3 regions of the Paenibacillus sp. FSL R5-0749 genome follow, and region 1 is predicted to be linked to each of the others. Evidence: a T-box and tRNA genes for the amino acid it is inferred to sense, from the RefSeq annotation. Region 1 holds a T-box; the other regions hold tRNA genes.
The links. A T-box is a leader RNA that pairs with one kind of tRNA and senses whether it is charged. The one in region 1 lies ahead of tyrS (tyrosine--tRNA ligase), so its partner is inferred to be a tRNA-Tyr.
Positions count from the first base shown of each region.

Region 2: it has a tRNA-Tyr gene. The T-box ahead of tyrS (tyrosine--tRNA ligase) is inferred to sense a tRNA for this amino acid. The anticodon was not compared.
Region 3: it has a tRNA-Tyr gene. The T-box ahead of tyrS (tyrosine--tRNA ligase) is inferred to sense a tRNA for this amino acid. The anticodon was not compared.

Region 1 covers NZ_CP152005.1:4,033,011-4,038,215, reverse strand. Annotated here, with positions in the region: gene MKY85_RS17880 (nucleobase:cation symporter-2 family protein) at 1-190, shown strand, start outside; gene MKY85_RS17875 (YdiU family protein) at 535-2,004, shown strand; gene MKY85_RS17870 (Imm63 family immunity protein) at 2,077-2,520, shown strand; gene MKY85_RS17865 (DUF4375 domain-containing protein) at 2,541-3,005, shown strand; T-box leader at 3,090-3,317, shown strand; gene tyrS (tyrosine--tRNA ligase) at 3,434-4,696, shown strand; gene MKY85_RS17855 (YxcD family protein) at 4,790-5,068, opposite strand; gene MKY85_RS17850 (hypothetical protein) at 5,074-5,205, opposite strand, start outside.
Region 2 covers NZ_CP152005.1:5,618,557-5,623,761, forward strand. Annotated here, with positions in the region: gene MKY85_RS25080 (helix-turn-helix domain-containing protein) at 1-714, shown strand, start outside; gene MKY85_RS25085 (methyltransferase domain-containing protein) at 1,069-1,995, opposite strand; tRNA gene MKY85_RS25090 (tRNA-Leu) at 2,160-2,238, opposite strand; tRNA gene MKY85_RS25095 (tRNA-Cys) at 2,245-2,318, opposite strand; tRNA gene MKY85_RS25100 (tRNA-Gly) at 2,325-2,399, opposite strand; tRNA gene MKY85_RS25105 (tRNA-Gln) at 2,404-2,478, opposite strand; tRNA gene MKY85_RS25110 (tRNA-His) at 2,501-2,573, opposite strand; tRNA gene MKY85_RS25115 (tRNA-Trp) at 2,604-2,677, opposite strand; tRNA gene MKY85_RS25120 (tRNA-Tyr) at 2,684-2,769, opposite strand; tRNA gene MKY85_RS25125 (tRNA-Thr) at 2,779-2,854, opposite strand; tRNA gene MKY85_RS25130 (tRNA-Phe) at 2,875-2,950, opposite strand; tRNA gene MKY85_RS25135 (tRNA-Asp) at 3,046-3,123, opposite strand; tRNA gene MKY85_RS25140 (tRNA-Met) at 3,149-3,222, opposite strand; tRNA gene MKY85_RS25145 (tRNA-Val) at 3,241-3,316, opposite strand; tRNA gene MKY85_RS25150 (tRNA-Glu) at 3,384-3,455, opposite strand; tRNA gene MKY85_RS25155 (tRNA-Ser) at 3,465-3,556, opposite strand; tRNA gene MKY85_RS25160 (tRNA-Asn) at 3,560-3,635, opposite strand; rRNA gene MKY85_RS25165 (23S ribosomal RNA) at 3,702-5,205, opposite strand, start outside.
Region 3 covers NZ_CP152005.1:331,088-336,292, reverse strand. Annotated here, with positions in the region: gene iolE (myo-inosose-2 dehydratase) at 1-221, opposite strand, end outside; gene iolD (3D-(3,5/4)-trihydroxycyclohexane-1,2-dione acylhydrolase (decyclizing)) at 372-2,237, opposite strand; tRNA gene MKY85_RS01545 (tRNA-Gly) at 2,627-2,697, opposite strand; tRNA gene MKY85_RS01540 (tRNA-Pro) at 2,709-2,782, opposite strand; tRNA gene MKY85_RS01535 (tRNA-Leu) at 2,790-2,868, opposite strand; tRNA gene MKY85_RS01530 (tRNA-Arg) at 2,886-2,962, opposite strand; tRNA gene MKY85_RS01525 (tRNA-Gly) at 2,969-3,043, opposite strand; tRNA gene MKY85_RS01520 (tRNA-Leu) at 3,054-3,134, opposite strand; tRNA gene MKY85_RS01515 (tRNA-Lys) at 3,141-3,216, opposite strand; tRNA gene MKY85_RS01510 (tRNA-Tyr) at 3,227-3,312, opposite strand; tRNA gene MKY85_RS01505 (tRNA-Thr) at 3,322-3,397, opposite strand; tRNA gene MKY85_RS01500 (tRNA-Phe) at 3,418-3,493, opposite strand; tRNA gene MKY85_RS01495 (tRNA-Asp) at 3,622-3,699, opposite strand; tRNA gene MKY85_RS01490 (tRNA-Met) at 3,725-3,798, opposite strand; tRNA gene MKY85_RS01485 (tRNA-Val) at 3,816-3,891, opposite strand; tRNA gene MKY85_RS01480 (tRNA-Glu) at 4,014-4,085, opposite strand; tRNA gene MKY85_RS01475 (tRNA-Asn) at 4,090-4,165, opposite strand; tRNA gene MKY85_RS01470 (tRNA-Ala) at 4,167-4,242, opposite strand; tRNA gene MKY85_RS01465 (tRNA-Ile) at 4,277-4,350, opposite strand; rRNA gene rrf (5S ribosomal RNA) at 4,389-4,505, opposite strand; rRNA gene MKY85_RS01455 (23S ribosomal RNA) at 4,580-5,205, opposite strand, start outside.

The sequences.
Region 1 (5,205 bases):
ACTTGGGCTTGGTGTTACTGCTGTACCCGATCTATTCGCCGAGCTTCCTCAAAGTATTCGGATTATTGTTAGTGATGGTATTATCACGGGAAGCCTGTCAGCGATCCTGCTCAATGTCTTCTTTAACCTCGGTTTCAAAAAAGAAAGCTTGCCTGTACAACCCGTACAGGCTCAGGAAGCACACACGTAATCCTTGCCATAACAGACTTGTCATCGGGTATACGTACTAGATCCAAGAAGGATCTTCTGGGAAGTGGATTGAAAGGGAAAGATTCCACTTACCCAAGGAACTTCTTGGATTTTTTTGTGCGAAACCAACGATATGGTGGTTCCCTTTTCAAAGTGACTATTCATGAGGAATGCAAAAGGAATGCAAATATGCTAAAGTTTCATCAAGAACATTTTATATGTTCGTTTAAGTCAACATCCTCTTGAATTGAATTTCCATGCGACTACATAAATGAGCATTGGTTCACAAGGCAAGAATATAACCTGGGGATGATCCCTTGGTACAGAAAAGGAGTTGTGATCACCATGCAAGAAGAAACGTTGAACAAAGGATGGAATTTGGACAACAGTTATGCGCAGTTACCACAACCTTTTTTTACAAGTCAGAGCGCAGTGCCTGTTGAATCACCAAAGCTGATCATATTCAATAGACTGCTTGCCTCCAGTTTGGGACTGGATGTGGAGTCACTAGACAGTGATGAAGGAGCGCAAATTTTTGCAGGTAACCTGGTTCCGGAAGGAGCTGAACCTTTAGCGCAGGCGTACGCAGGACATCAATTCGGCAATTTTAACATGCTTGGTGATGGAAGGGCTTTGCTGCTGGGAGAACAGATTACGCCACAGGGCGAGCGAGTGGATATCCAGCTGAAAGGTTCAGGAAGAACACCCTACTCCCGTGGAGGGGATGGACGAGCTGCTGTTGGACCCATGTTGCGTGAATATATCATTAGCGAAGCGATGCATGCACTGGGTATTCCAACGACTCGCAGTTTGGCCGTGGTGGCAACAGGAGAAAACATTATTCGCGAAACAGAGCGGCCTGGGGCTATTTTGACTCGTGTGGCTTCCAGTCACATCCGAGTAGCAACCTTCCAGTACGCAGCCAGATGGGGTTCTATTGAAGATCTTCGGGCATTGGCTGATTACACGTTGCATCGACATTTTCCTGAGGTTGCTCAAGCCGAAAATCGTTATCTTCTGCTCCTTCAGGAAGTGATTAAGCGGCAGGCGGCTCTCATTGCCCAGTGGCAGCGAGTTGGTTTTATTCATGGCGTGATGAATACGGATAACATGGCTATTAGTGGTGAGACCATTGATTATGGTCCATGTGCTTTTATGGATGCTTACAATCCTTCAACCGTATTTAGCTCCATTGACAGACAAGGTCGCTATGCTTATGGCAATCAACCGTATATTGCCGGGTGGAATTTGGCTCGATTTGCCGAGACGCTTCTGCCGCTGTTGCACGAAGATGAAGAGCAGGCGGTGCAACTCGCGCAAGATGCCATCGCACAATTTTCAGAATTGTATCATCATCATTGGCTCAAAGGGATGCGTTCCAAACTGGGCTTGTTGGATGAAGAGGCAGAAGATGAAGCCTTGGTCAAGGATCTTCTTGAACTCATGGAGAAGCATAGTGCAGATTACACGAATACGTTCCTGGCTTTGACTTTTGATACTTTGGAAGGAACAGCCTGGTTTGGCACGTCAGAATTTGCTGAATGGCATGAGCGTTGGCAAGCCAGATTGGACAGACAGCAAGGTGGGAAGGAAGTCTCTACGCAGTTGATGAGAACGAGCAATCCAGCGGTCATTCCCCGTAATCATCGGGTCGAGGAAGCCCTTGAGCGAGCGGAGAATCATGGGGATCTTAGCGTGATGGAGAAGCTTTTGGCTGTCCTTTCAGATCCGTTCGCACATTCACCTGAACAGGCTGAGTATGCTGAACTACCTGCACAATGCGATACTTCGTACCAGACTTTTTGTGGGACCTGATTGAACAGTAAGGAAGAAGAGGCTGCCTTTGGCAGCTTTTTCATTTTTTTATTAAAATAGGGAGGTGCATTCATGTCCAACATGTTAAAAAAACAACAATTGGCAGACATCCTTATACAGCTTTTAGAGCGAACTTCTTTCCGCAGGGAACAGATGCAGAACTATGTTAACCGCCTGTATGAGACCTTTAAATGGGACGGTGTACCCTATGTGGAGTGTGGAAAAGATACGTATATCGTTCGAATATACGAACGTGGTCTCGTCTCGTTAGAGAAACGAGTAAAACAGCCGGAGGAAGTCATCTATTGGCTGCTGGAGGATATTATTTTCACCGCGACGCATGTAGGGTTGTTGGAAAAACATGGTGTCGATAATAAACAGACGCATTTGAACTATACAGATGAAGTGATGAAGGAACTGAACAGGGGTGTTCAGGAAGCTTTCCAGCAGATCGGTGATCCGTATTTACATTGGTATCAGACGGGTAAACGTCAGGAATTAGAGCGTTTGGAATAAAGAAAAGTGAGGTGTGTTACGTGAGCGAGCAAGATATCCATGATATTTGGTATGAGTATGCTGTATTATTTGTCGAAAAAAAGAATGAATCTGAACAGGGCTGGGCTTCGTTGAATTCGAACGAGCAGGACATTGCTGCTTTATGGCTGTTAGAGGCGGATGTCTTTAATGGCGGTTTTATACAGTTTTTCTGCAACTGGGGGGAAGAAGTATACCGTTACGCGTTACGGGCATTACATAACATTGGTGCGACTCAAGTAGTGGAGATTATAACCTCGGCATACGGCTGCATTGAGCATCTGAAAGAGGATGAAAGGCTTACTGGACTATGGGACATTCCTAAATTACTGACAAAGGAACAAGAGCACCAGTTAGATGCGCTGGATCAGCAATTTTGGAACAATGAGGATCAGATCGCAGAGAAAGCCTATGGTTATTATCACGGAAAATTGAACATGATGATTATATCATCTGGTTTCAACTAAGCATCCGTTGTTCTGTTTAAGGTTTGCATACTTGGTCTTGCAATGACCGAAACGTTCGGCTATACTTGCTATAAATTGAATACATGAATCACGTTGATAGAGCGCAGTAGCGGCTTTGTCCCTGTTACAGAAAGTCAGGGGTTGATGGAACCTGATACATACAAGGGCTGCGAATTACACTCTGGAGTACTTGGGTAATGCCAAGCGGATGGGCAAACGATATATTGCCAAAAGTGGTATGGATAGCGTGTTAAGGTTATGTGTTATCCATGCAATTTGGGTGGTACCACGGTTATGATAATCGTCCCTGTGTCTAATGAAGACAAGGAGGCGATTTTTTTGTGTCCAAAAAAGCCGTTCCAGCGTGTTATTTCGTAAATTAACGTAGATCATGACTGAATTTTGAGGATAGAAAAGGGGTTATACGAATGAATATTATTGATGAACTACAGTGGCGTGACGCCATTAACCAGCAGACGGATGCAGAGGGACTGCGTGAGTTGACCGAAAGCAAATCAATCTCATTATACTGTGGAGTTGACCCTACAGGGGATAGCATGCACATCGGACATCTGATTCCGTTCATGATGCTGAAACGTTTTCAACTGGCAGGACACCGTCCGGTTATTTTGATTGGTGGAGCTACAGGTACGATTGGTGATCCGAGTGGTCGTCAGGCAGAGCGGTCATTGCAAACGATGGAGCAAGTGCAGGAGAATGTGGATGCACTGACAGCGCAGATGAAGAAGTTGTTTGTAACAGACGGGGATAATCAGGTTCGCATGGTGAACAACTACGATTGGACACACAAAATCAATGTTATTGAATTTTTGCGTGACTACGGCAAAAACTTTAACCTTAATACAATGCTGGCTAAGGATGTCGTCGCGAGCAGACTGGAAGGCGGCATCTCGTTCACTGAGTTTTCCTACCAGATCCTTCAGTCACTCGACTACCTGCACCTGTTCCAGAACGAAGATGTACAGCTTCAAATCGGCGGTTCCGACCAATGGGGGAATATCACGAGTGGTCTTGATCTGATTCGTAAAAAAGAAGGATCTGAAGCGAAGGCGTACGGTCTGACCATTCCACTCATGCTCAAATCCGATGGAACCAAGTTTGGTAAAACAGCTGGCGGCTCAGTCTGGCTTGATCCGAACAAAACGACACCATTCGAATTCTACCAGTTCTGGGCGAATACAGAAGACCGTGATGTGATCAAATACTTGAAATACTTTACCTTCCTGAGCAAAGAAGAAATTGAAGCTTTGGCTGAAAAGGTAGAGACAGAGCCACACAGACGTGAAGCACAGAAAGCACTTGCGGAAGAAATGACAAAATTCGTTCACGGCGAAGAAATGCTTGAACAGGCTAAACGTATTACAGCGGCGCTGTTCAGTGGTGATATCCGTTCCCTGACGGCAGACGAAATCGAGCAGGGCTTCAAGGAAATGCCTACCTTTGAAACGGACGGCGAAGCCAAAAATATTGTGGACTGGCTCGTGGATCTGGGTCTGGAGCCATCCAAGCGCCAGGCGCGTGAGGATGTCACCAAAGGTGCGATTTCCATGAATGGTGAGAAAATCACCGAACTTGAATTCACGGTGTCTGCAGAGCATGCCATTGGCGGTAAATTCATCATTATCCGTAAAGGTAAAAAGAACTACAGTCTGGTTAAACTTCAATCCTAGTACAACTACAGAAACAAAAAGACCGTCTTCCATCTCTGTCAGCGACAGAGCGGAGAACGGTCTTTTGTATAACAAGTCATTGCTTGACCTATTTTATTGATTAACAATCGCCGTGATTTCTTCATCCAGATCAAGTCGTACGTTCTCACGGTACGCCCGAATGTTGTATTCGCTGTGCAGGTAACGAAGAATCGCTTCAATCATATTGGACTCTACCAGATATTGACTACGGCCTTGAATCCAAACTTCAGCGGAATAACCTGTATCTTCTTCCCAGCTCAGTTCTACATTCACATCGGTTGGACGTACACCCTTACGTTCTGCCATATGAATACAGATTGCATTCACAATTTCATCCATGCTCAGAACCATAGAGATTAGTACCGTCCGTTTCTGTTACGGTCATCATCACGATCATTGCGGCGGTCATAACGGCCATCCGCTGCAGGTTTACGACGATTTGTAATGGCTCTGAAGAGTGCCATAGCCAGCATAACAATCAACATGAT
Region 2 (5,205 bases), 1.6 Mb from region 1:
GAGAACATTGATCATTATGCTCCCACTTGCTCCATGACCTACCCAGAATCATTGGAATATTCGTTGATCCAAGCTATTCAAAGTGCGGATGAAGTCCAGGCACCTACTCTTCTGCAACAACTTCTTGAAGTGATCTTTGGTATGGAGTGTTCCCCAGAAGAATATCAGGTGGCTCTTACGAGGCTGCTCACACATATTTTGCAGATGACTCAGGATTCCGGCATACGTCTCGGGCAGATCTCACAAGGCCGTGGATCGATGTTTCATGAACTTCATCGTTTGCAGTACGCTGCTGAAGTTGAGGAATGGTTTAACCATCAAGTCATCTTGCCCGTCATTCAGATTTTTAAAGCGAGACAGGTTGCCCAATATCAGCATATATCAGAGAAAATGATTGCCATGATTCATCAAGATTATGATAAGGATCTGACGCTTGAGCAGTGTGCCTTGAAGCTTCACTACAATGCCAACTACTTAAGTAGTGTTTTTCGTAAAGAGACAGGCTGTTCATTTAGTGAATATTTAACCAAGTACCGATTTAACATCGCTAAAAAATGGCTGGACGAAAGTGATCTAACCGTTAAAGATATCGCAGCACGACTTAGGTACAACAATCCGCAAAATTTCATTCGGTCATTTCGTAAATATGAAGGAATTACCCCCGGTCAGTATCGTGAGCGTAAGCAGAATGCAGAAGTATGCAGCAGGAAGTAAACTACGTGTTTCGTTTCGTGTCTCGTGTCGAGTTTCAGGCTTAGTTTTTACCGTGGTCTCGATATTGGATTTAAGTATTCCTTTAGCCCATATGTAGTTCATTGATTAAGCTTTATAGGCTCAAGGAATCGAGGACTTGGATCAATGCACTTTAATTTTTAATTAAAAAAAAGAGGGAGCAACGATCCTGCTCTCTCTTGTAATAACTTATAACTTACCTTCAAACTTCATCTGTTTCACATATACATCTTCTTGTGTGCCAGCGTGAGGCTTCCTAGCGTCATCTCAGACGTTAGACCACGTTGTTTCTCCCGATTGCTGGTTCTCCTTGAACACATAACAAGCCTATACGATTTATCGCTTATCCTTAATATGAACTGTTTTCATGTTTGGCTGTTCAAGTTGGATCAGAATCTTCCCGAACCTTGCTCCACGTGAGAAGGTCACCGTACGATCCTTGTATGTATCTTGGATGTATTTCTCAGCCAGACTAAGAGAATCTTCATCCGATGGTAACTCATACGTATTAAGCAATTCTGGCAGCTTGTCGATAATCTCTTCCACTGGTACTTCAAATGAGTTAACTTCTCTCGTAATGATCATAGTGTATGAATAACCCTTTAAATACAGTAACTGTTGAATATATCCCATATCACCGGCCTTGTATGTAGAAGTTACCCCCAGTACATCCTTAAGTTCATCCATTAATGTGTGTTCCTTCTGTCCAGCCATAGTGCTTATATACACATACTTCCGGGCACAGTTGATCGCCTGCTCGATCGTTTCCCAATCTGACATTGCCGGACACATGGATGCAAATGCAAAGTCATATTTCTTCTCCCAGCCCTTATCTTCAATGGCGATTTCCTCATACCGTTCTTTAACGATTTCGATATTAGATTCAAGAGCTGTAGGTATCGTCTCTTTCATCAGGGAGACAAGCAACTCAGATGGTTCAACTGCAGTCACAATTGCTCCCTTCTCTGCAAAAGGAATGGTGAATATGCCCGAAGCAGCTCCAATGTCCAAAATGGATAATCCCTCGAACTCCACACCTTGGTTCTCAATCCAATTCATAATACGCTCGGAACGTTGCTTCCCTTCTTCAGAGAACGACTGTACATGATAATCCCTAGCCCATCGTTCAAATGCTTCTTCTGTATTAAATGGGGCGCTTTTCTTTTTATATTTTGGACTTCTCGGACGATTTTTCCATGCCTCTTCCCATACAGAAAGATTAAATAACAGATCGGTATCCGATACATTTTTTTCATTATTCACTTTGCTTCACTCCCTCTAAATTAAAGACTTTACTTATCTACAATATACTGAATATAATCATACGTCAATGTTTATTAAAGTCCAATATTCTTTACTGTACAAAAATCTGTATAAAATAAAATAGCCCTACACATTGCATAAGCAACATGTAGGGCTATTCAATATACCGGCGAGAGGACTCGAACCTCCACGGTTTCCCACTCGATTTTGAGTCGAGCGCGTCTGCCATTCCGCCACGCCGGCACATACTGGAGGCGCCACCCAGATTCGAACTGGGGATAAAGCTTTTGCAGAGCTGTGCCTTACCACTTGGCTATGGCGCCATATTTTGGAGCGGACGACGGGAATCGAACCCGCGACCCTCGCCTTGGCAAGGCGATGCTCTACCGCTGAGCCACGTCCGCATAATGGCTGGGGATATAGGATTTGAACCTATGCATGACGGAGTCAAAGTCCGTTGCCTTACCGCTTGGCTAATCCCCAATAAAAAATGAAAAAACAAAGGGGCGATCGAGGGGAATTGAACCCCCGAATGCCGGATCCACAAACCGGTGCGTTAACCACTTCGCCACGATCGCCACAAAAGGTTAAATTTCTTAAAAGTTAATTGGCAGGGGCAGCAGGAATTGAACCCACACCAACGGTTTTGGAGACCGTTGTTCTACCTTTAAACTATGCCCCTAAAAACTGGTGGAGGATGATGGATTCGAACCACCGAACCCGTACGGGAGCAGATTTACAGTCTGATGCGTTTGGCCACTTCGCTAATCCTCCAGGATTACATGGTGCCGGCGAGAGGACTTGAACCCCCAACCTACTGATTACAAGTCAGTTGCTCTACCAGTTGAGCTACACCGGCATATTAAATTGTTTTAAAAATGGTGGCTCGGGACGGAATCGAACCGCCGACACGAGGATTTTCAGTCCTCTGCTCTACCGACTGAGCTACCGAGCCATAATAAAGTCTAATCTTAATTCCTTACACTTTATATAGGGCATCAGTGCCATACAGCAGATGTAGTGAACAGTTTGCCTCATGTAAAGATTAAATGGCGGAACCGACGGGATTCGAACCCGCGATCTCCTGCGTGACAGGCAGGCATGTTAGGCCAACTACACCACGGTTCCATAGTACTTTCACAAGGAAAGTTAATTGCGGGGGCAGGATTTGAACCTGCGGCCTTCGGGTTATGAGCCCGACGAGCTACCGGGCTGCTCCACCCCGCGTCGTTAAAAAAAATATTATGGTGGAGGCTGAGGGGATCGAACCCCCGACCCTCTGCTTGTAAGGCAGATGCTCTCCCAGCTGAGCTAAGCCTCCGAACAACACATTTATGATCATATCATAATCTTGTTGTAAAAATCAACTTCTTTTTTTGAAGTTAATATGACCCGTAGGGGATTCGAACCCCTGTTACCTCCGTGAAAGGGAGGTGTCTTAACCCCTTGACCAACGGGCCTTGTTATTATGGCGGAGAGAGAGGGATTCGAACCCTCGAGACGCTTGTGACGCCTACACGATTTCCAATCGTGCTCCTTCGGCCAGCTCGGACACCTCTCCATATGGCTCCCCGAACAGGGCTCGAACCTGTGACAACTCGATTAACAGTCGAGTGCTCTACCAACTGAGCTATCAGGGAATATGCTTCAGAGTTGGTTCTCTGAAAACTAGATTCGAAACGAAACATGCGAACTATCACTTGCTATTGGATAAGCCCTCGACCGATTAGTACTGGTCAGCTCCATGCATTGCTGCACTTCCACCCCCAGCCTATCTACCTCGTCGTCTTCAAGGGGTCTTACATACTGGGAAATCTCATCTTGAGGGGGGCTTCACGCTTAGATGCTTTCAGCGTTTATCCCGTCCGTACATAGCTACCCAGCGGTGCTCCTGGCGGAACAACTGGTACACCAGCGGTACGTCCATCCCGGTCCTCTCGTACTAAGGACAGCTCCTCTCAAATTTCCTACGCCCACGACAGATAGGGACCGAACTGTCTCACGACGTTCTGAACCCAGCTCGCGTACCGCTTTAATGGGCGAACAGCCCAACCCTTGGGACCTACTTCAGCCCCAGGATGCGATGAGCCGACATCGAGGTGCCAAACCTCCCCGTCGATGTGGACTCTTGGGGGAGATAAGCCTGTTATCCCCAGGGTAGCTTTTATCCGTTGAGCGATGGCCCTTCCATGCGGTACCACCGGATCACTAAGCCCGACTTTCGTCCCTGCTCGACTTGTAGGTCTCGCAGTCAAGCTCCCTTATGCCTTTGCACTCTTCGAATGATTTCCAACCATTCTGAGGGAACCTTTGGGCGCCTCCGTTACTCTTTAGGAGGCGACCGCCCCAGTCAAACTGCCCACCTGACACTGTCCCCGCACCGGATTACGGTACCAGGTTAGAACCTAGATACGATCAGGGTGGTATCCCAACGTTGCCTCCATGGAAGCTTGCGCTCCCACTTCAAAGGCTCCCACCTATCCTGTACAGATCGTACCCAAATTCAATATCAAGCTGCAGTAAAGCTCCATGGGGTCTTTCCGTCTTGTCGCGGGTAACCTGCATCTTCACAGGTATTAAAATTTCACCGGATCTCTCGTTGAGACAGCGCCCAAGTCGTTACGCCATTCGTGCGGGTCAGAATTTACCTGACAAGGAATTTCGCTACCTTAGGACCGTTATAGTTACGGCCGCCGTTTACTGGGGCTTCGGTTCACAGCTTCGGATTGCTCCTAACCACTCCCCTTAACCTTCCAGCACCGGGCAGGCGTCAGCCCGTATACTTCGCCTTACGGCTTCGCACAGACCTGTGTTTTTGCTAAACAGTCGCTTGGGCCTTTTCACTGCGGCCCCCTCGTGCTATTCACACTACCGGGGCACCCCTTCTCCCGAAGTTACGGGGTCATTTTGCCGAGTTCCTTAACGAGAGTTCTTCCGCGCGCCTTAGAATACTCTTCTCGCCTACCTGTGTCGGTTTGCGGTACGGGCACCTTCACCTGGCTAGAGGCTTTTCTTGGCAGTGTGAGATCATGACCTTCGCTACTACAATTTTCGCTCCCCATCACAGCTCAGCCTTACAATGTGCGGATTTGCCTACACATCAGCCTCACTGCTTAGACGGACATCCATCAGTCCGCGTCACTACCCTACTGCGTCCCCCCATTGCTCATAACGGCTTACGGTGGTACAGGAATTTCGACCTGTTGTCCT
Region 3 (5,205 bases), 3.1 Mb from region 1:
GATTTCCACTGAGAGACCAGCTTGATATTCCTTTTGCTCAATTCCTCACGCAGTATAGCGGGATCAGTTGGATATTTACGTCCCATCTCTGTACCTGTCAGCCCAAGGCGCTGAATGTCATCCAGAATCTGCGCACACGTTGTCGTATCACCATGCTCTTTCACATCTTCACCGACCCAATTGATCGGATGTATCCCAAGCTGGAATGGCAGCTTGCTCATTGCTCCACGTCTCCTTTGTCGTTCAGCATGTATGGTTCACTTGGAATGCAGTGCTCTTAGTTTCAATATATAGATAAATACGTCCACCGATTTATACCGTGAGGAGTACAAATAATGCTTTATTTTAGAAAAATGCTCTATTAAATCCGATTAAATAAGTCTTGCTTTGGCTCGGTTGGCTTGCATAGTATGATGAGCATGAACTACCTTTTCTTCGGCAGATACTTCTGGCACTCCTACATTCCACCAAGACTCGTATCCACTTGCATTGGTTCCAGGCACGACCGGAATCTCAATCAACGTACTCACCGTTTCGTTCTTCGCATCTCGAAGTGCCTGTTCCAGCTGTTCTGCTGTCTCCGCTCTATAGGATTTGGCTCCCATGCTTCGGGCATGTGCAGCAAAGTCTATTGGCATGTAATCCCCCGTTAGTCGTCCACTCTCGGATTCCCTATAACGGAACTCATTGCCGAAACCATCACTACCATGTTCCCGCTGCAAATTATGAATACACTGGAAACCATTGTTGTTGAATAATAGAACGGTCATCTTCTTCTGTTCCTGCAAGCTGGTCACAAACTCTGAATGCAACATCAGATAACTGCCATCACCGACCATGGCGTACACTTCACGATCTGGCTCGGCAAGTGCTGCTCCGAACGCACCACTCACCTCGTACCCCATGCAGGAGAATCCATACTCCATGTGATACGTCTTTGGTTCAGCCGCACGCCACAGACGATGAAGGTCTCCTGGTAGACTGCCTGCCGCACACACAATAACGGAAGATGGATCAATGGTCCGATTAACTATGCCAACTGCCGTGGTCTGTGCCAGCCCTGCTTCATGCTGTGCTCCATACAGCCGATCTACTTCTGCATTCCACTCAGTACGGAGATCAGCGATTTCGGATGCGCCATATGCACTACGGTATTGTCTTTCCTGCAATTCCTTCTGTAAAGCATGCAATCCTTCGCGTGCATCTGCCAGAATGGCTTCTCCGCCTAACTTGGCGGCGTCCATACCGTTCAGGTTGATGTTGATGAATGAAGCTTCCGGATGCTGAAAAGCAGAGCGGGACGCCGTCGTAAAATCGGAGAAACGAGTTCCGACGCCGATCACCACATCCGCTTCTCTCGCCAGCCTGTTAGCTGCCAGAGAGCCGGTAACCCCGATGGCCCCCACATTCAGTGGGTGGTCCCAAGAGACTGCGCTCTTGCCCGCCTGCGTCTCGGCGATCGGAATGCCAAATGCCTCGGCGAACTCCACGAGTTGAACGGACGCCTCAGAGTACAACACACCGCCGCCTGCAACGAGAAGCGGCTTTCTGCCACGGGCAATCTGCTCCGTTGCCCGTTCAATGGCTGCTTGTACCGGGGGGCGACGGTCCAGATAATGCACTTTGCGTGCAAAGAATGATTCCGGGTAATCGTACGCTTCTGCCTGTACGTCCTGCGGCAGTGCGAGTGTTACCGCTCCTGTCTCTGCTGGATCAGTTAGTACACGCATGGCCTGTGTAGCAGCAATCATTAACTGTTCGGGACGAACAATACGATCCCAATACTTGCTTACGGCTTTGAATGGATCAGTGGCTGAGATCGTGTAATCACTGCTCACTTCCAACTGCTGAAGTACCGGGTCCGGTTCCCGCGTAGCAAAGTTATCTCCAGGCAGCAATAAAACCGGAATCCGGTTCACCGTTGCGGTAGCTGCCGCTGTAATCATATTTAAAGCACCAGGTCCAATGGATGTTGTACATGCATAGATCTGTCTACGGTTCTTCTGCTTGGCATAGGCTACTGCCGTATGCACCATACCTTGTTCGTTCTTGCCTTGCATATACCTCAGGCTTCCCGGACTGCGCTCCAGCGCTTCTCCAATGCCTGTTACGTTGCCATGTCCAAAAATACCGATGATTCCCTTCACAAACTTGGTTTCCACCCCGTCAACCGAGATATATTGCTGATCCAGATATCGAAGCAGTGCCTGAGCCATCGTTAATCTAATTGTATTCATGAATTTGATCGCCTTCCTTTCCTTTACGGGTTAAGCGCTTAATCTAAGTTAAGTTTAAGCGCCTTACCCCTAAAGGTTAAGCGCTTAATTGATATGGTATTACAGGTTAATGATTTACGCAAGCTATTTTTGTAAGCGTTTTTATAAATGTGATACAGAAAAAATATTCAAGTGTTCGAAGATGCACTAAACCTCTTCATTGGAACACTTCAAGAATTACTAAGAACAAGTCTAAAAAAGTGGGGAATGTATTATGAGGTTGAATACATGCTCGTACATGCTAGTTGGCCATATCATCTGTAATCTTGGCATACAATCATGATCCATATGCCTATAAATGCAAAAAAAGAAAGAAATGGTGTTGACCATCTCTTTCTTTTCAATATGTAAGCGGGTGATGGGAATCGAACCCACGCTATTAGCTTGGAAGGCTAAAGTTCTACCATTGAACTACACCCGCAAATAAAAAAATCGGGATGACACGATTTGAACATGCGACCCCCTGGTCCCAAACCAGGTGCTCTACCAAGCTGAGCTACATCCCGTTATCTATACCGGCGAGAGGACTCGAACCTCCACGGTTTCCCACTCGATTTTGAGTCGAGCGCGTCTGCCATTCCGCCACGCCGGCAAAATATGAAGTTATAATGGCGCGCCCTGAGAGATTCGAACTCCCGGCCTTTTGATTCGTAGTCAAACGCTCTATCCAGCTGAGCTAAGGGCGCAAATATTGGAGCGGAAGACGGGAATCGAACCCGCGACCCTCGCCTTGGCAAGGCGATGCTCTACCGCTGAGCCACTTCCGCAAATAAAGAATGCGCGTGGAGGGACTTGAACCCCCACGTCAAAGACGCTAGATCCTAAGTCTAGTGCGTCTGCCAATTCCGCCACACGCGCATATAATGGTGAGTCATGAAGGGCTCGAACCTTCGACACCCTGATTAAAAGTCAGGTGCTCTACCAACTGAGCTAATGACTCATAGAAAAACTGGTGGAGGATGATGGATTCGAACCACCGAACCCGTACGGGAGCAGATTTACAGTCTGATGCGTTTGGCCACTTCGCTAATCCTCCAGGATTACATGGTGCCGGCGAGAGGACTTGAACCCCCAACCTACTGATTACAAGTCAGTTGCTCTACCAGTTGAGCTACACCGGCGTATTACATGGTGTGAAAAATGGTGGCTCGGGACGGAATCGAACCGCCGACACGAGGATTTTCAGTCCTCTGCTCTACCGACTGAGCTACCGAGCCTTATAAAATTAAAATGGCGGAACCGACGGGATACTCTCACTTCGTTCGAGACTGCGAAGCTTATGCTCTCGAAGTGAATGCTCCGACGAACCCAAAAACGGATTCTCATCCCTGAAGAATATATAAAATGGCGGAACCGACGGGATTCGAACCCGCGATCTCCTGCGTGACAGGCAGGCATGTTAGGCCAACTACACCACGGTTCCATAATACTTTCTCAAGGAAAGTGAATTGCGGGGGCAGGATTTGAACCTGCGGCCTTCGGGTTATGAGCCCGACGAGCTACCGGGCTGCTCCACCCCGCGTCGTTAAAAAGATAATATGGTGGAGGCTGAGGGGATCGAACCCCCGACCCTCTGCTTGTAAGGCAGATGCTCTCCCAGCTGAGCTAAGCCTCCATAATATGACCCGTAGGGGATACTCTCACTTCGTTCGAGACTGCGAAGCAGCTGCTCACGAGGCATATCCTCCGACGAACCTTTGGGATTCTCATCCCTTGTTAAAGCAATAGGTATTGCTATGACCCGTAGGGGATTCGAACCCCTGTTACCTCCGTGAAAGGGAGGTGTCTTAACCCCTTGACCAACGGGCCTTAATGGCTCCCCGAACAGGACTCGAACCTGTGACAACTCGATTAACAGTCGAGTGCTCTACCAACTGAGCTATCAGGGAATGGTGGAGCCAAGCGGGATCGAACCGCTGACCTCCTGCTTGCAAGGCAGGCGCTCTCCCAGCTGAGCTATGGCCCCATACTCTGTTGTATTTCTTGTTGTGGTCTTGCTATGGGCCCTGGTGGACTCGAACCACCGGCCTCACCCTTATCAGAGGTGCGCTCTAACCAACTGAGCTAAGGGCCCTTATCAATTTTCGAAAAAAAATACCCCAGTGGGGTTTCGCTTGGCGGCGTCCTACTCTCCCAGGACCCTGCGGTCCAAGTACCATCGGCGCTAGAGGGCTTAACGGTCGTGTTCGGGATGGGTACGTGTGGAACCCCTCCGCCATCGCCACCAAACGCATAGCTTACATTTCAGAGATCGTTCTCTGAAAACTAGATTCGAAACGAAACATGCGAATTACAACTTGCTATTGGATAAGCCCTCGACCGATTAGTACTGGTCAGCTCCATGCATTGCTGCACTTCCACCCCCAGCCTATCTACCTCGTCGTCTTCAAGGGGTCTTACATACTGGGAAATCTCATCTTGAGGGGGGCTTCACGCTTAGATGCTTTCAGCGTTTATCCCGTCCGTACATAGCTACCCAGCGGTGCTCCTGGCGGAACAACTGGTACACCAGCGGTACGTCCATCCCGGTCCTCTCGTACTAAGGACAGCTCCTCTCAAATTTCCTACGCCCACGACAGATAGGGACCGAACTGTCTCACGACGTTCTGAACCCAGCTCGCGTACCGCTTTAATGGGCGAACAGCCCAACCCTTGGGACCTACTTCAGCCCCAGGATGCGATGAGCCGACATCGAGGTGCCAAACCTCCCCGTCGATGTGGACTCTTGGGGGAGATAAGCCTGTTATCCCCAGGGTAGCTTTTATCCGTTGAGCGATGGCCCTTCCATGCGGTACCACCGGATCACTAAGCCCGACTTTCGTCCCTGCTCGACTTGTAGGTCTCGCAGTCAAGCTCCCTTATGCCTTTGCACTCTTCGAATGATTTCCAACCATTCTGAGGGAACCTTTGGGCGCCTCCGTTACTCTTT